DNA from 3 places in the Corynebacterium ciconiae DSM 44920 genome. Region 2 is predicted to be linked to each of the others. Evidence: predicted binding sites of a transcription regulator. Region 2 holds the regulator's gene; each other region holds the start of a gene.
What was found. Region 2 encodes LexA, which represses DNA repair genes until DNA is damaged. Its sites were predicted from a motif close to CGAACANNTGTTCG; they were not measured.
Positions count from the first base shown of each region.

Region 1 (5,863 bases), 710 kb from region 2:
TGGTATCGGGGAAGTACACCAGAACTTCAACCTCAGCCGGAGGTCTACACACACCGCGCATGGGCGTATCGGCAGCGAGCCTGTGCTAAATGAAGCCGTCCAAGACGTCATCCTCCGCCTCAGCGAAAGAATCCTCCGTTTCGGCTTGGTACGCAGCCCACGCCTCGGCGTCCCAGATCTCTAGGAAGTCGACCGAGCCGATCACCACGCACTCCTTTTTCAAGGCCGCGTACTCGCGATGCGCTGCAGACAGGGTGATCCTGCCGTGGCCATCGGGGCGTTGCTCGTCCGCACTCGCAGCGAGGTTGCGAATAAACGCCCTCGCCTTGGGATTGGTGCGAGACACCGCCGCCGCCTTCCGTGCTCGGGCAGCGAACTCCTCTCGGGGATACACCGCCAAGCTGTGGTCCTGGCCTTTCGTGACCATGAGGCCGCCCGCTAGCTCCTCGCGGAACTTTGCCGGCAGCGTCAAGCGCCCCTTGTCATCGAGCTTCGGGGTGTAGGTGCCAAGAAACATGGGTTAATTGGCCTCCTTTTAGCGTGTCAGTCACCTCGAAACCCAGTGATGCGGGATGCGTAGTCAACGCGGCACTCAGGTGCGCATCTCGTATGCCTTCGATATCCAATTTCCTGCCCGCCGAGCAGCCACATCAGGGCCGGCCGGCTGACCTAGGCCCCACAATACCCCACTTTCCCCCACTTTTGACAGTTAGCGGCGCGTAATTCTTTTTCGCTTTCCTAAATGCACAGTTCACAGGCATATTTTTCGGTGGGAGACAGTGGGAGACGGGCCAAGAGAAGCTGGATTTTTTCGCCACACTGGCGCACTGGAGACGACTAGAGTGCGCCCTTTTCCCACCATCCCCACACTCACCACAGCTACCTTTCCGCTTTTCAACTGCGATATCTCCTCGCCCCACACTCCCCCACCCTCACAGGTGGGGCGTAGTGGGGGATCGCGGTGGGAGAAAGTGGGGAATTGCGGACAGACCAAAGACAACCCCGCGCGCCCCAATCCCTCCCCCACGGCCGCAACCCAGGCGAGGCTCGGTTCAAGGCGCAGAAAAAAGCGCGCACCCTCAGAGGGCGCGCGCAGTATTTGAAGTAGAAGCTGTGTGAGCTCCTTAAGCGGAAAGGGCTACGGTTTAGCGATCACCGAAACGACGTCGGAATCGATCTTCCATCGAGCTGCTATCCCGACTTGGGGCCGCCGAGGGGCGGGAGCTGCCGACGGTGCGCAGCTTGGGCCCTGCGGGAGCAGCGGTAGGATCATCGCCGCCGCGCAGCATCCACAGCCCGGCACCGAACATAATGAGAAAGCCCACGACACTGAGTGCAATGAACCACAGGTTGGTCTGACTCAGGGCAATACCACCAACTAGGACAAGAAGGCCGATCACACCAACGGCGATTCCGCGTAGGCTCAGAGCCCCCGAACCACCACCGAAACCGGACTCCTCCTCAATCGAGGAGCCAAACTTGGGATCATCTGCAAGTAGTGACTGCTCAATCTCACGGAGAAGCTTTTGCTCCTGCTCTGAAAGCGACACTGTTCCTCCCGGGCGGGTGTGTGGCTGGGCTCTATCGGCAGAGCGCCTGCGGTGATGGGGTCTTCAAACTACTACAACGAGCCACCGACGAGAATTGTTCCGCCCACACTCTCGCCGCGATATCTCCACCCCCACTGAGCCACTACCACCCCTGTGCGACAAGCGCCGCGGGGCGGTGGAGGCGATCGAGCTGCCTAGGCTGCCGTAGAGGTGGGATGTAGCTGCTCATCGACTTCGTCTAGAAAGGACTCTACCAGCCGCATCAGGGTACCAACACGGGCTGGAGAAATGTGCCGATCAAGACCATTAAGTGCACGCTGTCGCACCCGGGAGAAGCCTTCAAAGAGGTCCGCATACTCCGCTCCCCTCTTGTCCACTAGCCGTAATTGATCCCACGCCGAGCGTGGCAGACGCCGCCTCTTCCCCACAGGACTATCGGCTACCCTCGCGCCCGCCAGGCGCAATGCCGCCCGGTAGCCGTACTCGAGTGCGTCGAGCAGCTTGCCATCCTGCAGCGCCTGCTGAGCGGCTTCATAATTATCCACCCCGCTCTGAAAAAGGCGAACCTTGTGCGGAGGGCGGGGACGAAGAGGAGAAACGGTGGAAGATACGATCGGGGTGGCCATAGCTAGCTCCTTAAATATGTGCGTCTGCTGTGTACGTTCATCTGTGACACTAGGCCGCCCAGGGGACACCCCATCCGATATGTTCGAACACGTGTGCGAGTTTACTGTTCGACTGATTCCACCTACGCACGTCTGCGAAAAATGGTTGGATTAGTAGGTATGACCGTGGAGGAAATACGCGAGCTCAACACAGTCGAATTTTGTATGCTCGCGCCGCATTTGGTGGACATCTATATCCGCGCGATGGGCTACGACCCCGCCATGTCCGACTCCCGGATTTCCGCGTGGAGGCACAACTCCCGCAATCGCGATTTTCATGCCTTCGCCGCAGTGCGCGACCGTGCCGTTGTGGGAGTGGCCTATGGATTCCGCAGCAACACCACCCAGTGGTGGTTTAATCAGGTTTATCACGGTGTTCGCCAGAGCTATGGGCCACAGAGCCCCCAGCTCGATATTCTCGCCGACTATTTCGAACTCTCCGAGATCCACGTCGACCCCGCCTATCAGGGCCGCGGCATCGGCCGTCGCCTCATCACAGCGCTTATCGACGCCGCCCCCACGCACATTCTCCTCTCGACCCCAGAAACCGCCGGGGAAAATAACCGCGCCTTTAGCCTCTACCGTTCCCTCGGCTTTGAGGACCTCCTGCGCGATTTCCGCTTCCTCGGCGACTCTCGCCCCTTTGCGGTGCTCTACCTGCCTCGCGACACCGGCGCCGCAGGCTAGGCGGCAGCCTGCCATTTGGGCGCCATGCCCAAGTTGTGCAAAACCTCTTGGGTGGCACGGGCAAAGTTCATCGTCATGAAGTGCAGATCCTCCACACCTTCGTCGATAAGCCTCTCGGCCATTTCAGACGTTACCTCGATACCCACGGCCCGAACGTGCTCATCGGTCTTCGCCGAACGCAGGCGCCGCTCAAGTGAGGAGGGCAAAGAGGAGCCAGAAAGCTCGACCTGGCGACGCGCGGAACGCAGGCTCGTAATCGGCATCAGCCCAGGAATGACCGGCTTCACCCCATGCACCGGATCCGCGGCGGCAAGTCGATCACGGAGCCGCAGAAAATGCTCGACGTCAAAGAACATCTGCGTGATGGAGAATTCAGCCCCGGCGCGAAGCTTTTCCAAAGTCCAGTGGGTGTCGGCCTCAAGGTTCTCGGCGCGGTAATGCCCTTCGGGGAAGCTCGCGACACCGATGGTGAAGTCGCGGCATTCCTCGATTGATTTCGTGAGCCGGATGAGATCGATGGCGTAGTTGAGCCCACCTTCGGTGGGAACCCACTCCCCGAGCGGGTCCCCCGGTGGATCGCCGCGTAGGGCCAGAAGGTTCGTCAAGCCCAGGGAGGCATAGTCCTTCAGGATGGATTCCAGCTGTGCGGCAGAGTGTTCCACCAGTGTGAGATGTACCAAGGTAGTCAGGGGGTGTTGAGACAGCCGGCGCGCGATGCGGCCGGTGCGCTCGCGGGTGGTTCCGCCCGCCCCATAGGTGACCGAGGCAAACGCCGCCCCAAGGTCGTGGAAGGTGCTCGCCGCATCCCACATGCGCTGCTCGGCTGCGTCGTCGCGCGGGGGCATAAATTCCACCGAGAAGGCCACGCGGGAATCGCGCGGGGCGGTGATGGCGTCGATAACCGAACGGTGCTGCGGCTGTGTAGTGGACATGGTGGTGCATTAAAGCACAGACAAACCGCTTTGTGCGTGAATTGCCCCCAAAAGTGAACAGAGCGGTTCATTTTTGGGCGAAATCACTGTTACCGGACGCGCATGGATTCCACCGGGCGGACTGCCGCGCTGGGGCGCACGCACCGCGTGTCTGGGGTACACGCTAGAGTCAACATAGATACAACCTAGGCCCTCCTTGCCGCCGGTTGGGGCCGTGCCGGCCCCCGCACCCTATCGATCTGGAGAGACCGTGATGTCGACACACATGGAGCTGTTCACTGACCCCATTCAGGCCGTACCGCCGGTCGTGCGTGAACATCTAGTGAGCTATTGCGCGCAGCGTAATCATGACTCCCTCGCAATGGACGAACACGTCCACCTCGGCACCGCAGTGTTGGAGGATTTCGTTCTCGGCGGCGGTAAGCGCATGCGCCCGTTGTTTGGCTGGACCGGCTTCATGGGGGCCCACACCCCCGAGTGCAGCGAGAACATCGAGGCTGTCACCACTGCCCTGTCGGCCTTGGAGTTCATTCAAGCCTGCGCTTTGATCCACGATGACATCATTGATTCCTCGGATACCCGGCGCGGATTCCCCACCGTGCACCGACGGGTGGAGGCCTATCACCGCGAGCATGGTTTCTCTGGCGATGCCCGTCATTTCGGCGAGTCGGTGGCCATCTTGGTGGGCGATATGGCATTGGTCTACGCCGATGACATGGTGATGGACTCGGGATTGTCGGACGCGGCGCTGCGCCGGATCCGCGAGCCGTGGCGGGCGATGCGCCACGAGGTGATCGGCGGACAGATCCTCGATATCACCATTGAGTCCAAGGGCGTCGAGGGGGTCGAGGCCCCCATGCGCGTTAATCGCTATAAGACGGCCGCCTACACCATCGAACGTCCTCTGCACTTGGGGGCGGCTATTGCCGGTGCCGATGAGCGCACCATCGCCGCCTACCGGGCATACGGCCACGACGTGGGCATTGCTTTCCAGCTGCGCGATGACGTGTTGGGAGTCTTCGGCGATCCAGCCATCACGGGCAAGCCAGCAGGCGATGACCTCCGAGAAGGAAAGCGCACGGTGCTGGTGGCACGCACCCTCAAGATTCTTGATGCCCGCGCCCCTGAGCGCGCAGCACGCTTGCGCGAAGGCCTCGGCCACGTAGATAGCCCCGCCGAGATTCGCGAGTTGGCGGATATCATCGCCGAATCGGGGGCCGTGGATGAGGTAGAAGCACACATCACGGAGTTGAAGAATCAGGCACTCAGCGCAATCAGCGCTGTGCCGAGCGTCGAGGGCATTCTCGGCGAGCTTGCGGAGCGCGCGACCGCGCGGAGGATGTAGTGACCATGAGGTGGGCGCATGCACGCTGGGTCGGCCTCGTCGCCGCTGTGCTGATTATCGTGGGATCCTATGGCGGCGGCGCCATTCGCAACCGCGGTGGAGTGCTCGAGGCACTCGGGCTGGACTTTATGAGCTACGGCCACGGCGCCGGGGTGTCCAACACCATTGTGTGGCTGGGCATCATGGGCATTGTGGCCGCTTGGATCCTGCTGGGCAGGCAGGTGATGTGGAATCCTCGGCTCGATGACTCGCGCAAAGCCGCCGACATTCGCACCTGTCTCATCACCTGGGTCGCACCACTACTGCTGGCCGCGCCGATTCTTTCTCGCGATGTCTACAGCTATCTCATGCAAGGTGCCATGCTTCGCGATGGCTTCGATCCCTATACCCAAGGTGCCGCGGTTAATCCCGGCCCCTTCCTGCTGGAAGTAAGCCACGACTGGCGCAATACCACCACCCCCTACGGGCCGCTGCACCTGTGGATCGGCGAGGGCATCACGAGCGTCGTGGGCGATAATGTCACGCTGGGGGTGCTGCTGTACAAAGTGGTCTCCATTATCGGCTTCATCGCCATCGCATGGTCCACTCCGAAGATCGCGCACAACCTGGGCGGCTCCCCGGCCCTTGCCCTGTGGCTCGGTGTTGCCAACCCCGTGATGGTGCTGCACTTGGTGGGCGGGATGC
Region 1 covers NZ_CP047189.1:820,477-826,339, reverse strand. Annotated here, with positions in the region: gene mraZ (division/cell wall cluster transcriptional repressor MraZ) at 86-517, opposite strand; gene CCICO_RS03620 (DUF3040 domain-containing protein) at 1,146-1,550, opposite strand; gene CCICO_RS03615 (SAV_6107 family HEPN domain-containing protein) at 1,745-2,176, opposite strand; gene CCICO_RS03610 (GNAT family N-acetyltransferase) at 2,381-2,902, shown strand; gene metF (methylenetetrahydrofolate reductase [NAD(P)H]) at 2,899-3,834, opposite strand; gene CCICO_RS03600 (polyprenyl synthetase family protein) at 4,100-5,179, shown strand; partial or broken gene CCICO_RS03595 (alpha-(1->6)-mannopyranosyltransferase A) at 5,161-5,863, shown strand, end outside.
Region 1: a site for LexA is predicted at 2,261-2,274, ahead of CCICO_RS03615 (SAV_6107 family HEPN domain-containing protein). Genes of this name have one in related genera too.

Region 2 (5,863 bases):
TTGCGGTGGAGAACTACCCCCATGGCAAAGCTTCAGGCTTGATTGAGGACGCCAGGGTCACTGCGATTCGCGATCTGATGCTGGCCCATGGCGGGCCGGTGCGCACCCCTGAGGAGTTTGAGGCTCTCACCGCCGCGGTAAGCCCCGAGGTCGCAGGCCGAGTGCGATCCATCATCGTGGCCCTTGCCCCCGGGTTAGTGGATTACTCCTACCTAGCCAGCGAACTCGAGGAGTGGACGGGCGACGCCATTGCCGACATGAAACAACAATTGGAGTTTCTGCTGCCGCACGGTGCCGTGGCAAAACACGGCATGGAGCATTTGCGTCATCTCCCCCGCTATCTTGCCGCAATGCGGGTGCGTTTGGAGAACATGGAACGAGACCCAGACCGAGATTTCGACCTCTTAGACGAGGTGGAGGCCGTCGAGGAAACCCTTTCCGACAAGCTCTCTACCTTGCCGGACTCACGCGCCCGCACCCGCGAGGTTAAAGACATCCGGTGGATGATTCAGGAATTACGAGTCTCACTCTTCGCCCAGCGCCTCGGCACCTCGGGGCCGGTGTCTGCCAAGCGCATTGAGAAAGCCATCGCCCGCCTGCGCTAGCATTCACTGCCGCAACAGTCTCGCTGCCGCGTCCCTAGAGGACAAAAGGCACCTACGCCGGCCTCTAGGGGCACTCGCCTAGAACGTGTCGGATTTCTTCGCAGAGCGGCGCATCTTCCGGATCTCCGCTTCAAAGTCGTCAGCACTGGTAAAGGAACGATAAACGGAAGCAAAGCGGAGATAGGCGACCTCGTCCAGTTCGCGCAACGGTTCGAGAATGGCTAGACCGATATCGTTGGCGTTGACTTGCGAGCTGCCGTGACTGCGCACATTCTCCTCCACCTCTTGGGCGAGGCGCTTGAGCGCATCGTCGGAGACATCGCGGCCTTGGCAGGCACGACGCACACCGGTGATCACTTTTTCGCGGCTGAAGGGTTCGGACACGCCATTGCGTTTCAGCACCAGCAGCATGGCCTTTTCGATCGTGGTAAACCGCCCACCACAGTCAGAGCATTCGCGGCGGCGCCGAATGGCCGAACCGGCGTCGATCACGCGCGAGTCAATCACTCGTGAGTGTTGATTTTGACAAAAGGGACAGTGCATCGTGCTGATTCCTCACATATCCAGTGCGATCAGGTGCCGGCCGACGCCGACACCGCCGCGGTTTCTCACGACCTAGTGCTCAACGCGGTCCAGCGTTTAAGTCTAACGAAGCAACAGCCACACCCTTTGCCTAGCATCGCCGATGTCGGTGCACCGTGCCTAGGTAAAGCCCGCCGCTGTATCACCCATATGGCAACCACCTCGGACGAGGAACTTATTTTACGCTGGCGGTGTGCGTGATCAGGGTCGGCGGAGTGTGGGGCATCTGCTCCTCTTGGGCACTCATAGCGGCGTGGAAACCGCCCGCCAACAGCACCCCCACACATGCTGAGAGCACAGCCTGCTTCACGGCCGTCCGCCACTGCCCGCGCGGGTTCATCCCCGTTACACCCTCGCTTAACGAGTACGGGGCTGCGTTCGAACGAACAACCGAGGCACGCGGCCCCTCGCCTGTCCTGTAGGCTTCGCATGCTCGCGCATCACCGCCTATCCCCTTGCATCGCCGGGGTGTTCTATCAGCATCCGCCAGCGTTCGAACACCAGAAACATCCTGGGATAGCTCTCGCCGCTGCGCCCCACCCCACGTTGCCGCTGGCGGCACCACGAGGGGAGAAGAATAAGGTGCACATTCCTGAGCACGGCGGGCGCCACGAGGTGCAGATACGGGATTCAGAGAGATAGTCATGAGTTTTCCTTTCGCCATTCTTGGGCTATCAACGTGAGCGACTATATGGGCCGAACCGGACGTTCGAACGACTCACCCGCTCACGTGTTCGACTATAGACAGCGTGTTCGAAAGTGCGCAAGTAGCACGTGTAATCCCAGTGATGCTTGCCCTGCTGCAGCAACGGCCGTATCATTTGAAGAGAAAAATGTTCGATTGGACGCGTTCGAACACCGCACGTTCCTTTCGGTTTGCGCCACGGCTGCCGGCGTCGACGGATGCTCACGTGGCAGCTAAACCGCACGCCCCCACCGTGCGGCGCCCATACCGCAATTCATCCTCGCTATATCTATATCCGCGCTAGTTAACTGAACGAAAAGGACTCTCCATGGCCCGCACCCCCTCCGAATCCGATTACAGCTCACTGTCCGATCGCCAGCGCCGCATCCTCGATGTGATCCGAGATGCCGTGATGCTGCGCGGCTACCCACCGAGCATCCGTGAGATCGGCGATGCCGCAGGGCTGCAATCCACCTCTTCTGTGGCCTACCAGCTCAAAGAGTTGGAAAAGAAAGGCTTTTTGCGGCGCGATCCTAATAAGCCTCGAGCAGTTGATGTGCGCCACTTGCCGGAATCAGCCAAACGCCCAGGCCCCAAGCCCAAGCAGAACCAGCAACCCACTCCGGCCGAGGAGGTGCCGGAAAGCACGTCGAATACTACCTACATTCCCGTGGTGGGTTCCATAGCTGCCGGCTCGCCCATCTTGGCCGAGCAAAACGTAGAAAGCTACTACCCACTACCCCAGGACATCGTGGGTGATGGTGAGCTCTTCATGCTCCAAGTAGTCGGCGAATCCATGAAGGATGCCGGAATCCTGAACGGCGACTGGGTCGTGGTGCGTTCTCAGCCGGTGGCTGAGATTGGGGAATTTGTTGCGGCCATGATCGATGGCGAAGCCACCGTGAAGGAATTCCATAAGGATCGCAGTGGCGTGTGGCTGGTTCCGCACAATGTGGAATTTGATTGGATCAAGGGCGATGAAGCAGAAATCCTCGGCAAGGTCGTCTCCGTGATGCGCAAGCTCTAAGCGGGTCAATTCCCACACCCAGCATCGGCACCGGCGCCCGCGACGCTAATAATCGGACTCAAGTCCACGCCTCGAGCGCCCTGCAGGACCCACTCTCCCACCCCACGAACGGGTTTTTACCCTCATTCGTGGGGTTTGTACTGTGCGTTATCGCCCACTGTTGCCAACGTAACAACATCGGACAACCCATCGCACTGACACGCCGAACCACTGGGCGTCACAGCAGTTCATCACGGCACGACCTGCCACTATGGTTGTGTTCATCGCTCACCGCTCGGGGGCGATGGGCAAACACGAACCACTGCAATGCCACACTACGGTGTGGAACTTAGCCCGATTCCTTCTAGGTTCTCGCCCGATCGTGCGAAAATAGATCTACATAATTCGATACCAAACCCACATAGTGCATGCTGTGAACCTTTATTTTCACCTGCCGTGCCCCGCCCGCTGCTCGCGTTTATGCCCTGCCTGCGTGCCGCTGGCACGGCCTGCACCGTGGGTGCTTGTCTGTGTATGGCCCCGCTCATGTGATCGTGTGCGGCTGTATACGGAAGTGCTCGTTCTAGCTTGAGGAGAGTGGACACCGATGTACGCCGAAGAACGCCGGAGGCAGATTGCCTCGTTGACTTCCATCGAAGGCCGCGTGAATGTCACGGAACTGGCCACCAAGTTTGGTGTCACTGCTGAGACGATTCGCCGCGATCTCGCCGTCTTGGACTCCGAGGGAACAGTCCACCGCGTTCACGGCGGTGCCGTCGCTAGCCAGAGCTTCCAAACCGCGGAGTTCAGCGTGGATGCCCGCTCCCGCTCCGCCTCTGGGGCCAAATCCGCTATTGCACGGGCTGCGGTGGAGTTCCTGCCCGAGCGCTCCGGCGGAATGTTCCTAGACGCCGGCACCTCGATCTCCGCTCTGTGTGAACTCATCTCTGAGCATCCCAACGCCCGCGCTTGGTCGATCGTGACCAACTGCCTCGCCCATGCCATGCACTTGGCTAGCACTGGTTTGGATGAGGTTCAGCTGCTTGGCGGATCGGTGCGTGCCATCACCCAAGCCGTGGTGGGCGATACTGCACTGCGAACTTTGGCATTGATGCGCGCAGACGTGGCGTTCATCGGCACCAATGCCCTCACCCTCGATCACGGTCTGTCCACTGCAGACTCCCAGGAGGCCGCAGTCAAACGCGCCATGATTACCAACGCCCGCAAGGTAGTGGTGTTGTGTGACTCCACCAAGCTGGGTAGCGACTATCTCGTGAGCTTCGCCTCGATCACTGATATCGATGTTCTCATTACGGATGCAGGGGCTCCCCAGACCTTCGTGGACAATCTCCGTGAGCGCGGCGTCCACGTGGTGTGCGCCCAATGATTCTCTGCGTCACACCCACCCCGGTCCTGCAACGCGCCGCCCGCATCTCCTCCCCTATTGTTGCTGGGGATATTAACCACTTCAGTGACGTGAGCATCACTGCTGGAGGCACGGGCACCAATGTCGCTTATGCGCTATACCTCGCGGGCCAGTCTGCCCAAGCACTCTTTCCCGCTCCAGAGATCAGTCACTATATGCGGCTGATTAATGAGATGGGATTAGCCCACGACTACATCGAGGTGCCGGGCCCCATTCCCATGCACTCCGCGGTGATCGAATCGGATCTGACCACCACTGAATTCCGCGACCCGCCGATGCCTCTCGATAGCCATCAGCTGGCCATGCTGCGCGATAAGACGGTGGCGGCCGCCGAACACCGCGGCTCGGTACTACTGACCGGCCCGCTGCCGATCGTTGCTACCCACGGCTGGTATTCGGATGTTTTGCGTAGCTTGTGTCTGTACCACCCCACCAAGAAGGTTTCCATCGCCTCCACTGGCCCCGCCCTTCAGGCTGTGTTGCGCCAAGTGGGCACTATTGCACCGCATTCAGTGATGTGCCACCTCGAAGACATCGCCACGTGGGCCCGCAGCGACGCCGAGGAGCTGCGCTCTCGCATATATTCCGAGCCGGACACCTGCGCTGCTGATATCGCACGTAGCTGCCAGCCCCTGCTCGATGCCGGCATTCGCACCCTCCTCATAAGCATCGATCGCCGCCACAGCCTCATGCTGAGCGAATCCTTGAGCGCTTTGGGGTGCTATACCGGCACCCCTGGCTATGTGTCCATCCCGTGGCGCGACAGTCTCGTCGCTGGTTTCCAACTCGGTGTGTGCGACCACGCCTCACCCATCGAGCAACTGCGGCTAGCGGTAGCTTTCGGCGCCGCAGAGGGCGATAGCCTGCACTCTTTCATGCCCACCAAGGATGGCGCCCGAATCGACCAAGTTGACATCATCCAGATCTGAGCGCGCCTCTGAGGCTCTAGCGCACACATCTATGAGCCCCCACCAAGCTCAGACTGGGCTGCACACATAGCACCGCGCCGGCAACCTTCGACAAGAAATACGTCTTCCGAGGTTGCCGGCGCGGTTTTGGAGGCACATGGTGTGCCGCTCAGGCTTAGAGGCCGAGCAACTCGCGCACTGCCCCCTTGGCCTCAGTGGCGCCGGCGGAGTCCAGAGCCACGGCGGCAGCGTGCTGGCACTCCTCGAGGGTAACCCGTGCCAGCTGGGCTCCCACACCGGCGATGGCGGTAGCAGCGGCGGATAGCGAGTTGACTCCCAGACCGGTCAGCACGCAAGCCAGCGCGGGATCGGCCGCAGCCTCACCGCACACGCCTACGGCGGTGTCGGTCTCCTTGCCCTGCTCACAGGTGCGCTCAATCAGGCGCAGCACGGCGGGCTGCCAAGGATCAGTGAGGTAGGCCAACTGGGGAGACATGCGGTCGGCGGCCATCGTGTACTGGGTGAGGTCATTGGTACCGATAGACACGAAGTCCAGATGCGGCATCAGCTTGTCCGCCATCAGGGCGGCGGCCGGTACCTCAATCATGGCACCCGGGATCAGGTTGCGCTCACGGCACAGCCCAGCAAACC
Region 2 covers NZ_CP047189.1:1,530,258-1,536,120, forward strand. Annotated here, with positions in the region: gene hrpA (ATP-dependent RNA helicase HrpA) at 1-605, shown strand, start outside; gene nrdR (transcriptional regulator NrdR) at 684-1,148, opposite strand; gene lexA (transcriptional repressor LexA) at 2,201-2,899, shown strand; gene sugR (transcriptional regulator SugR) at 3,486-4,265, shown strand; gene CCICO_RS06770 (carbohydrate kinase family protein) at 4,262-5,233, shown strand; gene ptsP (phosphoenolpyruvate--protein phosphotransferase) at 5,388-5,863, opposite strand, start outside.

Region 3 (5,863 bases), 650 kb from region 2:
GGATCTTTTGCCCCTCGCTCAGAGTGGAAGTCCAGGCCGTGTCGGCGTTCGCCACCTCGAGATACGTATCGACACAATGAAAATGCAGGCCTTGGTTCCTGGTGAGCGCCCCAGGAAGCAGACCTGCTTCTGTCAAAATCTGGAAACCATTACAGATCCCCAGCACCGGCATGCCCTTCGTGGCTGCCTCGATCACCGATTCCATCACCGGCGCCAGCGCAGAAATCGCACCGGAGCGCAGATAGTCCCCATAGGAGAAACCGCCCGGCACCACCACGGCATCCACCCCATGGAGATCCGTATCTTTATGCCACAGGCTCACCGCCTCCGCGCCAGCGAGACGCACCGCACGGGAGGCGTCGACATCATCGAGCGTGCCTGGGAAGGTAATGACACCAATCTTCGCGCTCACTTACACCACCTCAACGCCGAGGACCTCGAAGTCCTCGATCACGGTGTTCGCCAGCAGCTTCTCGGCCACCTTCTCCAGATCCTCCGGGGTGACGGTGTCTTCAACGTCTAGCACGAAACGCTTACCCTGACGCACATCGTTCACGCCCTCAACACCCAGCCGGCCGAGCGCACGCACCACAGCCTGACCTTGGGGATCGAGAATTTCCGTCTTGGGCATCACGTTCACAACTACACGAGCCATAAGTTTTTGCTCCCTTATCACGCATGGATTCTAGGCCCACCCAGCTTAACGCTTTCACAGGACATTCCCATCTCATTTGCCCGCAGCGGGGGTGAGGCCACATGCTTAAGGCATGCTTCGACATGTGATCCCGCGGCGCGGCCGACTCCCTGAACTGCACAGTTCCGGCCGGCTCGTGGTTCTGCTCCACGGCACACTCAGCTCGCCCGGCAACTTCGCAGAACTCGCCACAGAACTCGATGCACGAGGCCGACGCGTCATCGCCCCCGAGTATGGTCGCCGCGGCACCGCACCCCTCAACGACTGTGTCGCCGAGGTGCGTTCCATGCTTATCGACGCCAACTCGCACCTCGACATCATCGGGCATTCCCTTGGCGGGCTGGTGGGGCTCCTCGCCGCCGACTGCCCCGAACTCCAGGGACGCATCGGACGCATCATCGGGCTTGGAGCCTGTTGGCGCGGAGTGCCACCCCACTCGGCACTCAGCCAGATGCTCATCTCTCGCCTCTTGGGGCGCAGTTTCACCGATATCATGCAGCCCTTCGCACCAGTCGTGCCCGAGGGGGTAGACATTGTGTCCATAATCAGCAGCCACGACACGTCCGTTCCGGAATACTCCTCACGGCTCGGCCGAGTCATTGAGCTCTCTGGCGTGCATCACGCTCGGATTCCCGACGAGGTGGAGACCGTGTGCGCGGCGTTGGAGGAGGAGTGAGGGACGGCCCGGCGGTTGAGCATTGGCGGCCGAGTATTGGCGGCTATCGATGCACTCCCAAATGTGCAATGCTAGACCGCACCCAATTAATTGGTGAGGGAAAGTATGTGGAGTCGCCGTATTCCCTCAACCTTAGGAGACCGCCATGGGATCCACCCTTAGCGTCCGCTGCATACCTACCGAGCTGCGCGAAAGCTACTCCTCCCACCCGCTATGCCCACTCGTACTAGAGCTGGCAAACGACCCCATCCTGCGCTTTGACGTGGAGAGCGACATTGACGCCCGCGTCCGCCACCGCGCCGCCCACCGGGCGCTCGTTACCGACGGCGTCTGCCTGCGCCAGCTGCCTCTACTTGCTGCATTCCTACAGGCGCGGCCCATCTTCTCGGCGATGCACTATGAAATTGTGCAACGTAGCGTCGGCACGCTCGACGCCGCCACCGCGGTAGAGGTGGATCTCACCCTGCTGTGGCAGCTCCTTCCGGACTCTGACAACCACACACTTCCCTGCCCCTTTGAGCTGCAGCGGCTGGTGCTCTGGGTTCTCAGCTCCACAACGGAGAATGTGCAGTATGACTGAGGTGTTCGAACCTACCTGAGAGGCTTGCGATGCTTACGTGCTGGTTCGATTAGGAATGTGCAGAACTTGCTCTATCGAACCTATGTTCTATTCAGCCCTAGACAGTGTCCCGCGTCGGTGGCATACTAAGCCCAACAAAACAACCACCCGAACATAAGGACACTCATGATAGATCCCCAGGCTTTCCCCTTTCCCGACGATCACCACTACCAGGGTTTCTTCGGCTACTCCTCGGTCAAGCGGCGAATACACGATGAGTCACTCCGCTTCTGCCACGAGCGCCACTGGGAGCCCGACTCCCCGCTGAGTTCGGAGCTCACCCTCAGCGAGTTCGACCCCCTAGCGGAGAATGCTCGGCGCATCCGCTTCGCACTGCACCTTTTCCGCCAATACGAGGAGCAGCAGGAGCATTACGACGCCTTCTGCTCCTACATGGCCAAACGCTATAGCTGTACCGATGGCTACATTCTGAAGCACCTTGACCTCGCTCAGGCGCTGCTCCGCTTCCCACTGATAGCGGCCTTCCTCAATCTCAGGCCGGTGTTTAACGAGGCTCACCTGTGGGCCTTCACCTACGCGGTGGAGGCCATGCAGGATGAGTTCACCGCCGAGTTCGAAGTGCGCTTCCTCGATCGAATACTCCCCCGAGTCGACCGCCAGGCGCTCAAAGGCCCCTACTGGCTACGCTCCCGCATTGCCGAGATCCTCCGGATGATTGACCCACCGGCCGCCGAAACCGATCAGCCCGACCCCCAGCGCGAGGAGCACGAGTGGGTGGACCTCCAGCACAACCCGCTGACAAATACCTACACCATCACCGCTAACCTCAACGCTCACCGCGGCATGCTGGTAGCCGAGGCCATCTCGGCAGCCGCCCGCGATGGGCGCACCCGCGCGGACGGGTTCGTGGGCCTAATCCTCAATAGCATCGACCTCGACGTGGTCATGCACGTCTACGGCGACTGGTTCAACAAAGGCGCTTGGACCCCGACCACCGGCTGGCTCGGGGATCTCGCCACAGACGAGGTCCTCAGCTGGATCACCCACCTTCAGCTACTGTCCGACTCAGAAAAGCCCGGATACGCCCCCACCGAGGCGCAGCGCCACGAGGTGATCGCCCGCTACGGATGTTGCAACCACCCCGGCTGCCCGGTCCCCGCCAACCGCTGCGAGATCGACCACATCGCCGAATGGCACGAGGGTGACCTAACGGCCACCTGGAACCTCCAGCCGCTGTGCAAGCGGCACCACAACATGAAGACCCTTGGCGAGTACACCGTCACGGTCGACCCGCAGGGCACCACCACGTGGCGCTCCAAGACCGGCGAGATTTCCCGCTCGGTCGCAGAGGGGGTGTCCTCCAAGATGCGGCGCGTCAGCCTAGACAACCGGATGACCCGCCGAAAGAGGGTCAAGCGGCAAAAGAATGAGCGCGTCATGGCCGCCACCGGCACCACCCCAGAAGACCGCAACGAGCCGGCCCCCTTCTAGAGCCGAACAGAGAGAACTGAATAGCGACCACACAGGAACATAGATTAGGCTATCCTCGCCTTAAGTCAAGGAAAGGATGTATGTTGAACAGCCCCTACCAAAGCCTGACACTGCCCAAAGCCCCTCGGCGTAACGATCCTCAGATCATCACCGCTGAGGTGGCGAGCCGCGAGTGGATCGCCCCGCGACTACTCAGGATCACGCTGGCGGCCGAGGAGTTCCACCATTTTCGCCTCACAGGGCCCGATGAGTACTTCGGACTTTTCATGCCCCCACCGGGCACCAACTACGAACCGCTCGAGCCCTATAACGGAGGTAATATTCGCCAGCACACCTGCTACCTACCTGAGGAGCAGCGACCAGCGCTGCGGTGGTACACCGTTAGGAAGCTCGACCCCACCGCTGGGACCATCACCGTCGACATCGCCACCCACGGCGTTACCGACCCCAACACCGAAGGCATCGGCCCCGGACTGCGCTGGGCGTTGAGCGTTCAGCCCGGCGCGGCAGTCGGATACTTTAGCGCCCAAGGGCTGTGGTGTCACGCCCATCCCGAGCAATTGCTCATCGGCGATGCATCCTCCACACCTTCGATTCTCGCGATCCTTGAGTTTCTTGAGTACACAGCGCCAGAAAGCTTGGAACACGTCTCGGTGCTCGTGCTCACGGAAGACCCCGATGATCTAGAGCCAGGGTTGGTGGAACGATGGAGCGCACAACTGCAGTCGTGCCGCGTACAGTACGGCTCCTCGGTAGAGCCCACCCCACTACTCGAGGCCTACCACCCTGGCTACGTGTGGGGCTGTGGCGAGCAATCACTCAGTCGAGCGGTCAAACGCCATGCCTCAGAAAAATGGGGGCTTCCAGCACACAACATTCGCTGGAGCCCCTATTGGATCTACGGTTCGCCTAGGCCCTAAACCTTGGAAATGGCCTCGTCAATCAGTTTCTTGTAGCGATCAAGCATCCATGGCACGCTCAATGGGTTAATCATCGACGATGCTGTGACAAGCGACTGGTCAGTGGGTGCCACCTCGGATCCGCGTTCAATGGCGGGGATCCGAGAATAGGCTGGGTCTTCATGCATCTGGGTCCGATTCTCCTCATCTCGATAGAATGTGAAAATTAGATCGGAGCCGTCTAGCTTGTCCAAGTTTTCAGGACTCAGCGGTGCAGAATCGGTGCCCTCGACGATATCTTTCTCTAGCTCCTCCACTACGGGATCCACGGCCAAACCAAGCTTCCTCACCACGGCCACACGCTGCTCGTCAGGCATAAAGACGCCTAGAGCCTCAGGCCCGGTGTTGTAGATGAAGCTGAAGGTAGTGTCCTTGTAATTCGGCTCCTCGGCCGCCGCAAATTCGTCGTTGATCTCCTTGATGAGTTCGTCCGAACGATCTTTCTCCCCCAGGGCGGTGGCAACGGTGGCAATTTGCTGCTCCCACGTGATTGTCCACGGTTCCTCGGGGTAAGCAACCGTGGGGGCGATCGCACTGAGCTGATCGTATTGGTCTTGGGTAATACCGGACCACGGCGCCAAGATCAGATCGGGCTCGAAACCCAATACCTCTTCGGCGGAGAGCTCCTCGCCACCCTGGAAGAGCTGAGGCAGTTCGCCCTCCATATCGTCGACGGCCTCCTTCACCCACGGCAGGTAGCCAGATTCATCAGCACCCCACGCGTACTCCTCCACGGCAACGGGTACAACACCCAAAGCGATAGCGGTTTCGGCCGACCCCTGGCCGAGAGTGACAACGCGCTCAGGTTTGGTGTCGATCTCAGCGGTCCCAAGAGCGTGCTCAATGGTGATGGTCTCGAAATCGGAGTCTTTGGCGGTCGAAGTGTCACCGCCATCGCTGCTGCAGCCGGTCACGCCAATCGCCGTAGCGACAACGACAGCGACAGCGCGTTTTGCAAGGGAAAAGTTCAGCATGGTGCCCTTTCTCACTAGGTTTCTAGGTAACACTAACTAACCCCAGCCTTTCCTACAATTGGGTGTGTTACTATCGCGGCGTTCCCGATTTCCTCGAATCTGCCCAGTGAGGATCATGTCCCTACACCGTCGCCGCCTCTACGGCCTGCTCCTATTGATCATCATCGTGGTACTCGGGGTCCTTTCCAGCTTGCTATTGGGGGCCCGCGACATACCCCTCGGCACAGCTGTCCGAGCCCTCCCCCACATAGGGGATGACCATATCGTTGATCGGGACATACACGTCATTGCCCACTTGCGCTATCCACGCACACTTCTTGCCTTGCTCGTCGGCGCGGCGTTGGGTGTTGCTGGGGCACTCATCCAAGGGCATACGCGCAATCCGCTAGCAGACCCGAGTCTGCTCGGGATTTCCTCAGGCGCCGCCCTAGCCGTAGTCACAGGATTTTCCTTCTTTGGACTATCCAGTATTACCTCGACCTCATTGTT
Region 3 covers NZ_CP047189.1:2,184,173-2,190,035, forward strand. Annotated here, with positions in the region: gene purQ (phosphoribosylformylglycinamidine synthase subunit PurQ) at 1-412, opposite strand, end outside; gene purS (phosphoribosylformylglycinamidine synthase subunit PurS) at 413-655, opposite strand; gene CCICO_RS09605 (lipase family alpha/beta hydrolase) at 768-1,370, shown strand; gene CCICO_RS09610 (hypothetical protein) at 1,516-1,950, shown strand; gene CCICO_RS09615 (HNH endonuclease signature motif containing protein) at 2,116-3,441, shown strand; gene CCICO_RS09620 (siderophore-interacting protein) at 3,522-4,361, shown strand; gene CCICO_RS09625 (iron-siderophore ABC transporter substrate-binding protein) at 4,358-5,374, opposite strand; gene CCICO_RS09630 (FecCD family ABC transporter permease) at 5,490-5,863, shown strand, end outside.
Region 3: a site for LexA is predicted at 2,026-2,039, ahead of CCICO_RS09615 (HNH endonuclease signature motif containing protein). Genes of this name have one in related genera too.